One region of the Erwinia sp. PME.40.26/001 genome, then DNA from elsewhere that is predicted to be linked to it. Evidence: predicted binding sites of a transcription regulator. Region 1 holds the regulator's gene; each other region holds the start of a gene.
What was found. Region 1 encodes ArgR, which controls arginine synthesis, uptake and breakdown. Its sites were predicted from a motif close to ANTGAATAAAAATACANT; they were not measured.

Region 2: argE (acetylornithine deacetylase) is a predicted target of ArgR. The motif match lies at 1,574-1,591, and genes of this name have one in related genera.
Region 3: argA (amino-acid N-acetyltransferase) is a predicted target of ArgR. The motif match lies at 2,079-2,096, and genes of this name have one in related genera.

What each region holds. Positions count from the first base shown of each region.
Region 1 is NZ_JBVHNP010000002.1:34,547-37,962, forward strand. Features, by position in the region: gene ACZ3HG_RS07670 (NAD-dependent succinate-semialdehyde dehydrogenase) at 1-10, shown strand, start outside; gene ACZ3HG_RS07675 (barstar family protein) at 48-317, shown strand; gene yhcN (peroxide/acid stress response protein YhcN) at 400-663, opposite strand; gene yhcN (peroxide/acid stress response protein YhcN) at 756-1,025, opposite strand; gene yhcN (peroxide/acid stress response protein YhcN) at 1,143-1,406, opposite strand; gene argR (transcriptional regulator ArgR) at 1,833-2,303, opposite strand; gene mdh (malate dehydrogenase) at 2,620-3,416, shown strand, end outside.
Region 2 is NZ_JBVHNP010000009.1:123,783-127,198, reverse strand. Features, by position in the region: gene ACZ3HG_RS19810 (argininosuccinate synthase) at 1-709, opposite strand, end outside; gene argB (acetylglutamate kinase) at 740-1,516, opposite strand; gene argE (acetylornithine deacetylase) at 1,639-2,790, shown strand; gene ppc (phosphoenolpyruvate carboxylase) at 3,149-3,416, shown strand, end outside.
Region 3 is NZ_JBVHNP010000002.1:521,384-524,799, forward strand. Features, by position in the region: gene recD (exodeoxyribonuclease V subunit alpha) at 1-617, shown strand, start outside; gene argA (amino-acid N-acetyltransferase) at 691-2,046, opposite strand; gene amiC (N-acetylmuramoyl-L-alanine amidase AmiC) at 2,278-3,416, shown strand, end outside.

The sequences.
Region 1 (3,416 bases):
CGGGCTTTAGCCCGGTGAACGGCGAGGTGTCCTGCGGAGCAGTCAGTATGAGAAAAGAGTGTTTTGATTTTAACGAAATTGTCGATCAGGCCCATTTCTACCGTCAGTTCAGCGAACGATTCGGGCTGACGGCTGGGGGGATCGCTGACCTGGACAGCCTTTGGGATGCCATTATTCAGCCACGCATACCTTTGCCACTGGAAATAGAGTTTATTCATCTGGGTAGTGGTCAGAAGCGGCGTTACGGTGCGTTGATCCTGCTGTTTGATGAGGCAGAAGAGGAGCTGGATGGTCAGCTGCGCTTTAATGTCCGATAACCAGAAATAAAAAGGGCCCCGGCGAACGGGGCCAAAAAGTTCGTCTGGCCTGCCCATGATGGGGCAGGCTGTCGACGAGGAATTACTTATAGAGCTCGGCAGTGGCGTGCCAGCTGTCCTGATTACGCGCTTCAATAATGCGATAAGCGTGAGCACCTTCACTATCAGCCTTCGCTGACAGCTGCTGACGGATATCAGATGGCGTACCCGCCACGCCGCTTAACGTAATTGTCCCCGCAGATTGCAGATTTTCAGCCTGCTGGCTGTTCACCAGCTGTGCAGCAGATGCGCCAGCGCTGATGACGGATAGCAGACCCAATGCAGCGATGGTTGTTTTCATTTTCATTTTAATCTCCTCATTGTGACCAACAACCTGCGGATTCAATATCATGACCGCAGTCATGTCACGGCCGGGCGTTTCAGGCACCCGATACGGTGTTATTTATACAGCTGGGCAGTGGCGTGATAGTTATCGCCGTTACGCGCTTCGATGATGCGATAAGAGGTTGCACCCTGACGATCGGCTTTTTCAGAAAGCTGATGGCGGATATCCATTGGCGTTCCGGCAATACCGCTCACGCTCACGGTACCCACCGCTTGCAGGTTCTGGCTGGCAACCTGATCATTGGTTACCAGGTTTGCGGCAGCGGCACCGAATGAGAGAACAGAAGCAAGACCTAACGCAGCGACAGTAAATGTGGTTTTCATGATAAAGACTCCAGAATGTAGGTTTCGCGGTAACCGAAAGGGCTAAAAAGCGTTTGTTATACTTGGGGTTACCGTATTGATTAATTAATTAATTCAGATGCAGGCAAACTGTCTGACTTATTTGTACAGCAGGGCAGTCGCGTGCCAATTACCGTTCTCGTAGTTTTCGATAACGCGGTAAGCGCTTGCGCCTTTCTCTGTGGCTTTATTATTCAGTGCTTCACGCACGTCCATGGGAGAACCGGCAACGCCACTGACGCTGATCACGCCCATTGACTGCAGGTCTTTAGCCTGTTCGGCGTTAACCGATTCAGCGGCAAAAGCACCAAATGACAGCGCAGATAACACGCCAAATGCGGCAATAATAGTTTTAATGTTCATGATAATTTCCTCGTCAACTGTTTTTATCTTTTTGAATACTGTGATTTGCATCACGAAAACAAGTATAGATCTAATAACGTAAAAAATTAATAGCATGCTAATAATGTTTTGTTGGGATTCTTCCTACGCCTTGTGGTTTTTAATAACCAGACGTTATAAAAAATGCGTATAGTTTAACCACTCACTGTTAAAACCTTGTAAAAACAGCAGGCTGGGTGAAATTAGCGATCTGTGCTGTTAGTCGGTGCCGATCACATCGCTGAAATGAATCCAGAGGGTCTTACTGGCAGGTTGAGAATGGAAAAGGTAGTGGAATATATCGTTGTTCAGGATTTTAGTAGGGGATTAGAAAAGGCCGGTGAGATACGGCCTTTCGCACAATGACGCGACACCAGGTATTGCCTGCAGGTTAACTGCGTCTGTGGCTTATAACTCTTGTTCGAACAGAACCAGCACGGCATCGTGCAGCTGCTTCACCGTGAAGGCGCGTGCCGGGGTAATAAAGATGGTGTCGTCACCGGCAATGGTGCCGAGGATGCCTTCCGCTTTACCCAGTGAATCGAGCAGGCGGGCAATCAGCTGTGCGGCTCCCGGGCTGGTGTGGATCACTACTACCGCCTCATTATGGTCGATATCCAGTACCAGATTTTTGAGGGGGCTGGTTGTGGTCGGCACGCCCAGTTCCGCTGGCAGGCAGTAAACCATCTCCATTTTCGCATTGCGGGTGCGAACCGCACCGAACTTTGTCAGCATTCGGGAGACTTTCGACTGATTAATATTCTCGAAGCCGTCTTCCTGAAGCGCATTGACAATCTCGCCCTGCGAGCTGAATTTTTCTTCCTTGAGTAAGGCCTTGAAAGCCTTAATCAGTTCTTCTTGCTTAGATGGGTTACGCATAGGTTACCGATAAAAGGGAGTGATTAAAGGATATCCGCAGCGGGATATGACATTATTATGCAGTTAAATGAATTTTTATGCAAATAAGAAATGATTCAGGGGGGCATCGCTACCGGCGGGCAGGTAGTTTAGCAAATTTTCGTGCCGAAAAGAATTTGCTGAAACTGTGCTGAAATACGCACGATGTGAACAGTTTGTTATAATGATGAGGTTGTCCGCATCAGCGCTAAAGGTGTAATGTAACGCCGCATCACAATGCAAATGTAGATGGATTTCCCGGCACATGTAATATTCAAAATATAATAAGGAGTTTAGGATGAAAGTTGCAGTCCTCGGTGCAGCAGGTGGTATTGGTCAGGCTCTTGCCCTCCTGCTTAAAACTCAGCTTCCGGCTGGCTCAGAACTCTCTCTGTACGACATCGCCCCAGTGACCCCAGGTGTAGCGGTGGATTTAAGCCATATCCCTACCTCAGTCAGCATTGAAGGTTTCAGCGGTGAAGATGCAACCCCTGCATTGCAGGGCGCTGACGTCGTGCTGATTTCTGCCGGTGTGGCCCGTAAACCCGGAATGGATCGTTCAGATCTTTTCAATGTTAATGCCGGTATTGTGCGTAATCTGATTGAGCAGGTGGCATCAACCTGCCCGAAAGCGCTGATCGGTATCATTACCAACCCGGTGAATACTACCGTTGCTATCGCAGCTGAAGTGCTGAAAAAAGCGGGCGTTTACGATAAAAATAAACTGTTTGGCGTGACCACGTTGGACATTATTCGCGCCAATACCTTTGTTGCAGCGCTGAAAGGTAAGCAGCCTCAGGACCTGAATGTGCCGGTGGTCGGTGGCCACTCTGGCGTCACTATTCTGCCACTGCTGTCGCAGATCCCTGGCGTAACGTTCAGTGAGCAGGAAGCCGCTGACCTGACGAAACGTATCCAGAATGCCGGTACTGAAGTGGTGGAAGCAAAAGCCGGTGGCGGTTCTGCCACGCTGTCCATGGGTCAGGCGGCGGCTGTCTTTGGCCTGTCACTGGTGCGCGCCCTGAAGGGTGAAAGCAATGTTGTCGTCTGTGCTTATGTGGAAGGGGACGGCGAATACGCACGCTTCTTCTCACA
Region 2 (3,416 bases), on a different contig from region 1:
TCACCGCGACGACGCGCCCTTTCTCAACGGTAACGGTTACCTGCTCAGGCTGATCCGGGGCTTCCAGTGGATCCACAGTCCATACCCAGCAGTCTTTGTTCGGGGCATTCCACGGGCTTTCCAGCACGCCGCCTTCGGTAGAAATATGCCAGGCGTTTTCATCACGGCTGTAGATTTTTTCCAGCGACGCGGTGGTCGGAATATTACGCTCTTTCAGGTAATCCAGCAGGGCTTCACGGGAACGCAGGTTCCACTCACGCCATGGCGCGACGACTTTCAACTGTGGGGCCAGCGCAGTGTAAGTGGTTTCAAAACGCACCTGGTCATTGCCTTTACCGGTTGCGCCGTGGCACAGGGCATCTGCGCCCACTTTCAGCGCCAGCTCAACCTGCGCTTTAGCAATAATCGGGCGCGCCATTGAGGTGCCCAGCAGGTAAGTCCCTTCGTACAGGGCACCGGTCTGCAGCACAGGATAAACGTACTCGCTGATGAACTCTTCGCGCAGATCCACCACATGGCACTCAGACGCACCGGACTGCAGCGCTTTCTGCTCCACGCCTTCCAGATCGCCGCGCTCCTGGCCGATATCCGCCACGAATGCCACCACTTCACAGCCGCCGTAGTTCTCTTTCAGCCATGGAATGATGGCCGAAGTATCCAGACCGCCAGAGTAAGCCAGTACGATTTTCTTGATGCTTTTGTCTTGCATTGTCTCTTCCTTAAATGAATACGTTACTAATTAAGCGAGGATACGGGTGCCGATGGACACGCCGTTAAATAAGGTTGGCAGCTGTTCGGCATGGCGCCAGCTGGCGATATCCACCGGGCGGCCCAGCGTACGGGCGGCTTCCAGCGCAGCATTAACTTTGACGATCATCCCGTCAGTGATCACGCCATCGGCGATCAGCTGTTCGGCTTTCTCTGCCGTCATCTCTTCAATACGCTGCTTGTCAGCATCCAGAATACCGCTGACATCAGAAAGCAGGATCAGGTCCGCCCCCAGCGTGGCAGCCAGCGCCGTCGCGGCCTGGTCGGCGTTAACGTTCATCAGCAGGCCATCGGCAGTGATGCCAATCGAGCTGACGACCGGCAGATAGCCCGCACCCAGCAGCGTATTTATCAGGTGGGGAGAACCCGGCGTGGCCAGCCCCACATGGCCCAGTTCATCGTCAAACTGCGCCACATCAACGCTGCCGCCGTCGCCCAGGCACAGACCAACGGCATCAATGCCATGTTTTTTTGACCAGGCCAGCAGGGTTTTGTTCGCTGTACCCGCCAGGGCCCCGGTGATAATGTCAATCTGGTCGGCGGGTGTGACGCGCAGTCCGTTTTTTTTCTTCACCGGCAGCGACAGCTTGCTCATCAGTTCATCGACCAGGCAGCCGCCACCGTGAACGATCAGCAACGGGCGCTGATGCGTGGTACGGTAGCTGGCCAGAGCAGTAAACAGACGCTCCAGCGCCTCTTCGCTGTCCAGCAGCACACCGCCTAACTTGATAATTAACGGATGGGTCATCAACTCAACTCGCTCTCTGTGATAGATAGAATTTTCGGTTTCCATCTGGCCGCCGATATTGTATTTTTATTCACTATTAGTGCATGAATATTGATACTATCCTAACCCAAGGACTGTCAACAGTGAAGACAAAATTACCCCCTTTTCTTGAGATTTACCGCCAACTGATTGCAACGCCATCAATCAGCGCCACCGACAGTGCGCTCGACCAGAGCAATGAAACTTTAATCAATTTACTGGCAGGCTGGTTCCGCGATATCGGCTTCAGCGTGGAAGTCCAGCCGGTACCCGGCACGCGCAATAAATTCAATATGCTGGCCAGGAGCGGTCAGGGTGCAGGCGGTCTGCTGCTGGCCGGTCATACCGACACCGTGCCATTCGACGATGGCCGCTGGACGCGCGATCCATTCACCCTGAGTGAGCATGACAATAAGCTCTACGGGCTGGGCACGGCCGACATGAAAGGCTTCTTCGCCTTCATCTTAGAGACCCTGCGTGATATTGACGTGTCAGCGCTGAAAAAACCGCTTTATATTCTCGCCACTGCCGATGAAGAAACCACCATGGCGGGCGCGAAGTTCTTCTCTGAAACCACCAGCCTGCGCCCGGACTGTGCGATTATCGGCGAGCCCACCTCCCTGAAACCCGTACGTGCGCACAAAGGCCATATTTCTAATGTGATCCGTATTCAGGGTCAGTCAGGCCACTCCAGCGATCCGGGCCGCGGGGTCAATGCTATTGAACTGATGCATGAGTCGATCACCCAGTTGATGGAACTGCGCAATACGCTGAAAACACGCTATCACCACGATGGCTTTGCCATCCCCTACCCAACGATGAACTTGGGCCATATCAGCGGCGGCGACGCAGCCAACAGGATCTGCGCCTGCTGTGAACTGCATATGGATATCCGCCCACTGCCGGGCCTGACGTTGAGCGATCTTGACGGTCTGCTGAATGAGGCGCTGGCTCCCGTCAGTACGCGCTGGCCGGGCCGTCTGACCGTGGGTGAGCTGCACCCGCCGATCCCGGGCTATGAGTGTCCGCGTGAGCATCAGCTGGTTCAGGTGGTAGAAAAACTGCTGGGGACAGAAACAGAGGTGGTGAATTACTGCACCGAGGCCCCCTTCATCCAGCAGATCTGCCCGACGCTGGTTTTAGGCCCGGGTTCCATCGATCAGGCGCATCAGCCGGACGAATTTATTGATACCGCGTTCATTAAACCGACCCGCGAACTGATCGCCCAGGTGGTGCATCATTTTTGCCATCATTAGGTCGGTTTAACCAAAATACTTCGGGTTCCAGGGGGACGACAAACCCGTCAACCCCCATCACGATGTGACGGGGGTAAAGGTGCCCGGCCCATACCTTTCCAGGGTAAGAATGAGGCACAAAAGGGACAATTGGCTGCAAAAACAGCGGGTTGCCCCTGATTTCAATTATTCCGGATGATAAGAATAACTTATCTCGTTCTGCTGTAATTAAATTTCATAAATTCCGGCTATTTAGCGTCACGATGTGGTGTATTTAAGTCAATTGACGAATGGTTGCGAACGTGGCTAGATAAAAGACAACGTTATGCCCACTGGGGTGAAAGATAGTTACAAATACAAGAAGGGTGTCAGGGATCATATGAACGAACAATATTCCGCAATGCGAAGTAATGTCAGTATGCTCGGCAAACTGCTCGGGGATACTATTAAGGATGCACTGGGAGAGAACATCCTGGACCGGGTAGAAACCATCCGTAAGCTCTCGAAGTCATCACGTGCGGGAAATGATGCCCACCGTCAGGAACTGCTGACCACGCTGCAAAATTTGTCCAATGATGAACTGCTGCCGGTAGCCCGTGCATTCAGTCAGTTCCTCAACCTGACCAACGTAGCCGAGCAGTACCACA
Region 3 (3,416 bases), 490 kb from region 1:
AACTGCTGAATGACTGTGTGGCGGGCTATCGTGGCTATCTCAAGCTGCTGGCGGCTGGTGCCGCTCCGGCGGAGATTCTGGCCGAATTCGGTCGTTTCCAGCTCCTGTGTGCCCTGCGAGAGGGGCCGTTTGGCGTCGCCGGGCTGAATGACCGTATTGAGCAGTCGCTGCGCCAGGCGGGACTGATCCGCCGTAACATGGCGGTCAATGGAAAATGGTTTGCCGGACGTCCCGTCATGATCGCGCGTAACGATCGGGCGCTTGGCCTGTTTAACGGCGATATCGGCATTGCAATGCCGGACAGCGAGCAGCAGTTGAAAGTGTACTTCCCGCTGCCGGACGGCACGATCAAAGCGGTACAGCCCAGCCGCCTGCCGCCACATGACAGTGCGTGGGCAATGACGGTCCACAAGTCTCAGGGATCGGAGTTTGAACATACGCTGATGGTGCTGCCGAATCAGGTCATGCCGGTGCTGACGCGTGAGCTGGTGTATACCGCCATCACGCGTGCCAAACGGCAGCTAACGCTGTACGCCGATAACGGCGTGTTTAACGCCGCAGTGAAGATGCGCACGCAAAGGCGCAGCGGGCTGGTCGATCGTTTAACGAGGGTGTAGGGACGGCGTGGGGATCCGGCCGGGGCGACCAGAACAGACGGTCACCCCGGGAAGCTGATCGCACTGTGCGCGATTAACTCTGCCGTGTATGTGCGTTGGCTTCCCGCAGGTCGACCATCAGCACTTTGGAACGGCGCTGATAGTTGTACATCTGTTTTTTGCTTTCCGGCAGCAGTTCAATATCTACCGGCACAAAGCCGCGTTCCTGGAACCAGTGAATACTGCGGGTGGTTAGCACAAACAGTTTTTTCAGCCCCATCTGCCGCGCCTGTAACGCTACGCGCTCCAGCAGTGCCTCGCCGCGTGCCGAACTGCGGTAATCCGGGTGGACTGCCACGCAGGCCATTTCACCAATCTGCTCTTCGGGGAACGGATAGAGCGCAGCGCAGCCGATGGTCAGGTTATCGCGTTCAACAATCGTAAACTTATCGATTTCCATTTCCAGCTGCTCGCGTGAGCGACGCACCAGAATGCCCTGCTGCTCCAGCGGGCGGATCAGTTCCAGGATGCCACCAATATCGTTAATCGTGGCACGGCGGATCTGCTCGGCGCTCTCCATCACAATCTGCGTACCGATACCGTCGCGTGAGAACAGCTCCTGTAACAGCGCGCCGTCTTCCTGATAGCTGATCAGATGACTGCGGCGAACGCCGCTGCGGCAGGCTTTAACGGCACCGCGCAGAAAACGCACCGTGCCGGAATGATAATCATCACTGGTTTCCAGTTCTTCGATGCGCTGCTGCGCTTCGTTTGGAAACAGTTCGGACACGATGTCACCTTCGCTGTTTATCACCCCCTGCTCAGAGCAGAAGCCAATCATCTTTTCAGCTTTCAGCTTGATCGCCAGCTGCGTTGCCACCTCTTCCGAGGTCAGGTTGAAACTCTCCCCGGTCACCGAGACGGCAACCGGCCCCATCAGCACGATGGCTCCGCTGTCCAGCTGGCGATGGATCGCCTCTTCATCAATACGACGGATGCGGCCGCTGTGACAGTAGTCTACGCCGTCATCCACGCCCAGCGGCTGCGCAATGATAAAGTTACCGCTCACCACATTAATATGCGCACCCTGCAGCGGCGTATTGTTCAGGCTCATCGACAGGCGGGCCGTGATATCGAGCTGCAAACGGCCAGCTGCCTGCTTTACCAGCTCCAGGGAAGGCGCATCCGTGACGCGGGTGTGCTTATGATAGAGAGGGGCCAGATTGCGCTCTGCAAGACTGGCGTCAATCTGTGGCCGTGCGCCGTACACCACAACCAGGCGGATGCCCAGGCTGTGCAGCAGGCCAATATCGTTAACGATGCTTGAGAAGTTCTCATGCTCGATGGCTTCCCCACCCAGCATAATGACAAACGTTTTACCACGGTGGGCGTTGATATAGGGAACGGTATGACGAAATCCCTGAACCAGCTCGGTACTACGTTCCTTCACGGCAAACCCTCTTTGAATTATTATTCGATAAAAGTGTATTTTTATTCTTTTATCGGGTCAGGTGCAAGCCCCATTTATCCTTACTTATCACCCGCTACCGTATTTCCTGGTGGCTAATGCCCTGCATTTATTCGCTTTTTTGGGGTGACACTGCCGGGTGGATTCGTTAAAGTTTTTGCAAAATTTATCTTATTGGCTTTTTATTAGACACATCACAGCATCAGGAGCGGCATGACCGATTCAACTTCTCTTAACCGGCGGCGGTTAATACAGGGAGCAGGGGCAGCCTGCTTACTCAGCTTCAGCCGTATCGGCTTCGCCGCCAGCAGTCACGTACTGGCTATCCGTCTCTGGCCTTCTTCTACCTACTCACGCCTGACCATTGAGTCAAATACCGCGCTTAAATATAAGCAGTTTGCCCTGAGCAATCCCGAGCGGGTCGTGGTGGATATCGAAAACATCCGGCTAAATGCCGTTCTGAATCGCGTGGGAAATCTGGTGCGATCGGACGACCCTTATATCAAAAATGCCCGCGTCGGCCAGTTTACCCCCAACACCGTCAGGCTGGTGCTGGAACTGAAGCAGAATGTCGCCCCACGCATCTTCACGCTGGCCCCGGTGGCCGGGATCAATAACCGCCTGGTGCTGGATCTCTATCCGGCCATGTCGCAGAAGTACACGGATGATCCGCTGCTGGCATTGCTGGAAGATTACAATCAGGGGGAGCTGGAGCGCAGCCAGCCCGCCGATGCGGCTTTACCGGGTAAGGCCGGCAGGGACAGGCCCATCGTCATTATGATCGACCCCGGCCACGGAGGCGAAGACTCCGGGGCCGTAGGTAAACATAAGACCCGCGAGAAGGATGTGGTGCTGAAGATTGGTCGCCGTCTGAAGGCGCTGATCGACAAGCAGCCGAATATGCGCGCCTATATGACGCGTAATGAAGATGTGTTTATTCCACTGAAAGTGCGGGTGGCTAAGGCGCGGAAGCAGCGGGCCGACCTGTTCGTCTCTATTCACGCGGACGCGTTTACCAGCCGTGCGGCGCGCGGATCGTCGGTGTTTGCGCTGTCGACGAAAGGGGCCACCAGTACCGCTGCCCGTTTTCTGGCAAAGACGCAGAATGAGTCGGATCTGATTGGGGGCGTCAGTATGAGCGGCGACCGTTACCTGGACCACACCATGTTCGATATGGTGCAAAGCCTGACGATCAATGACAGCCTTAAGTTCGGGAAAGAGGTGCTGTCACGGATGGGAAAAATTAATCATCTGCATAAACGCACCGTGGACCAGGCGGGCTTCGCGGTACTGAAAGCACCGGATATTCCGTCGATTCTGGTGGAAACCGCCTTTATCAGTAACATTGAAGA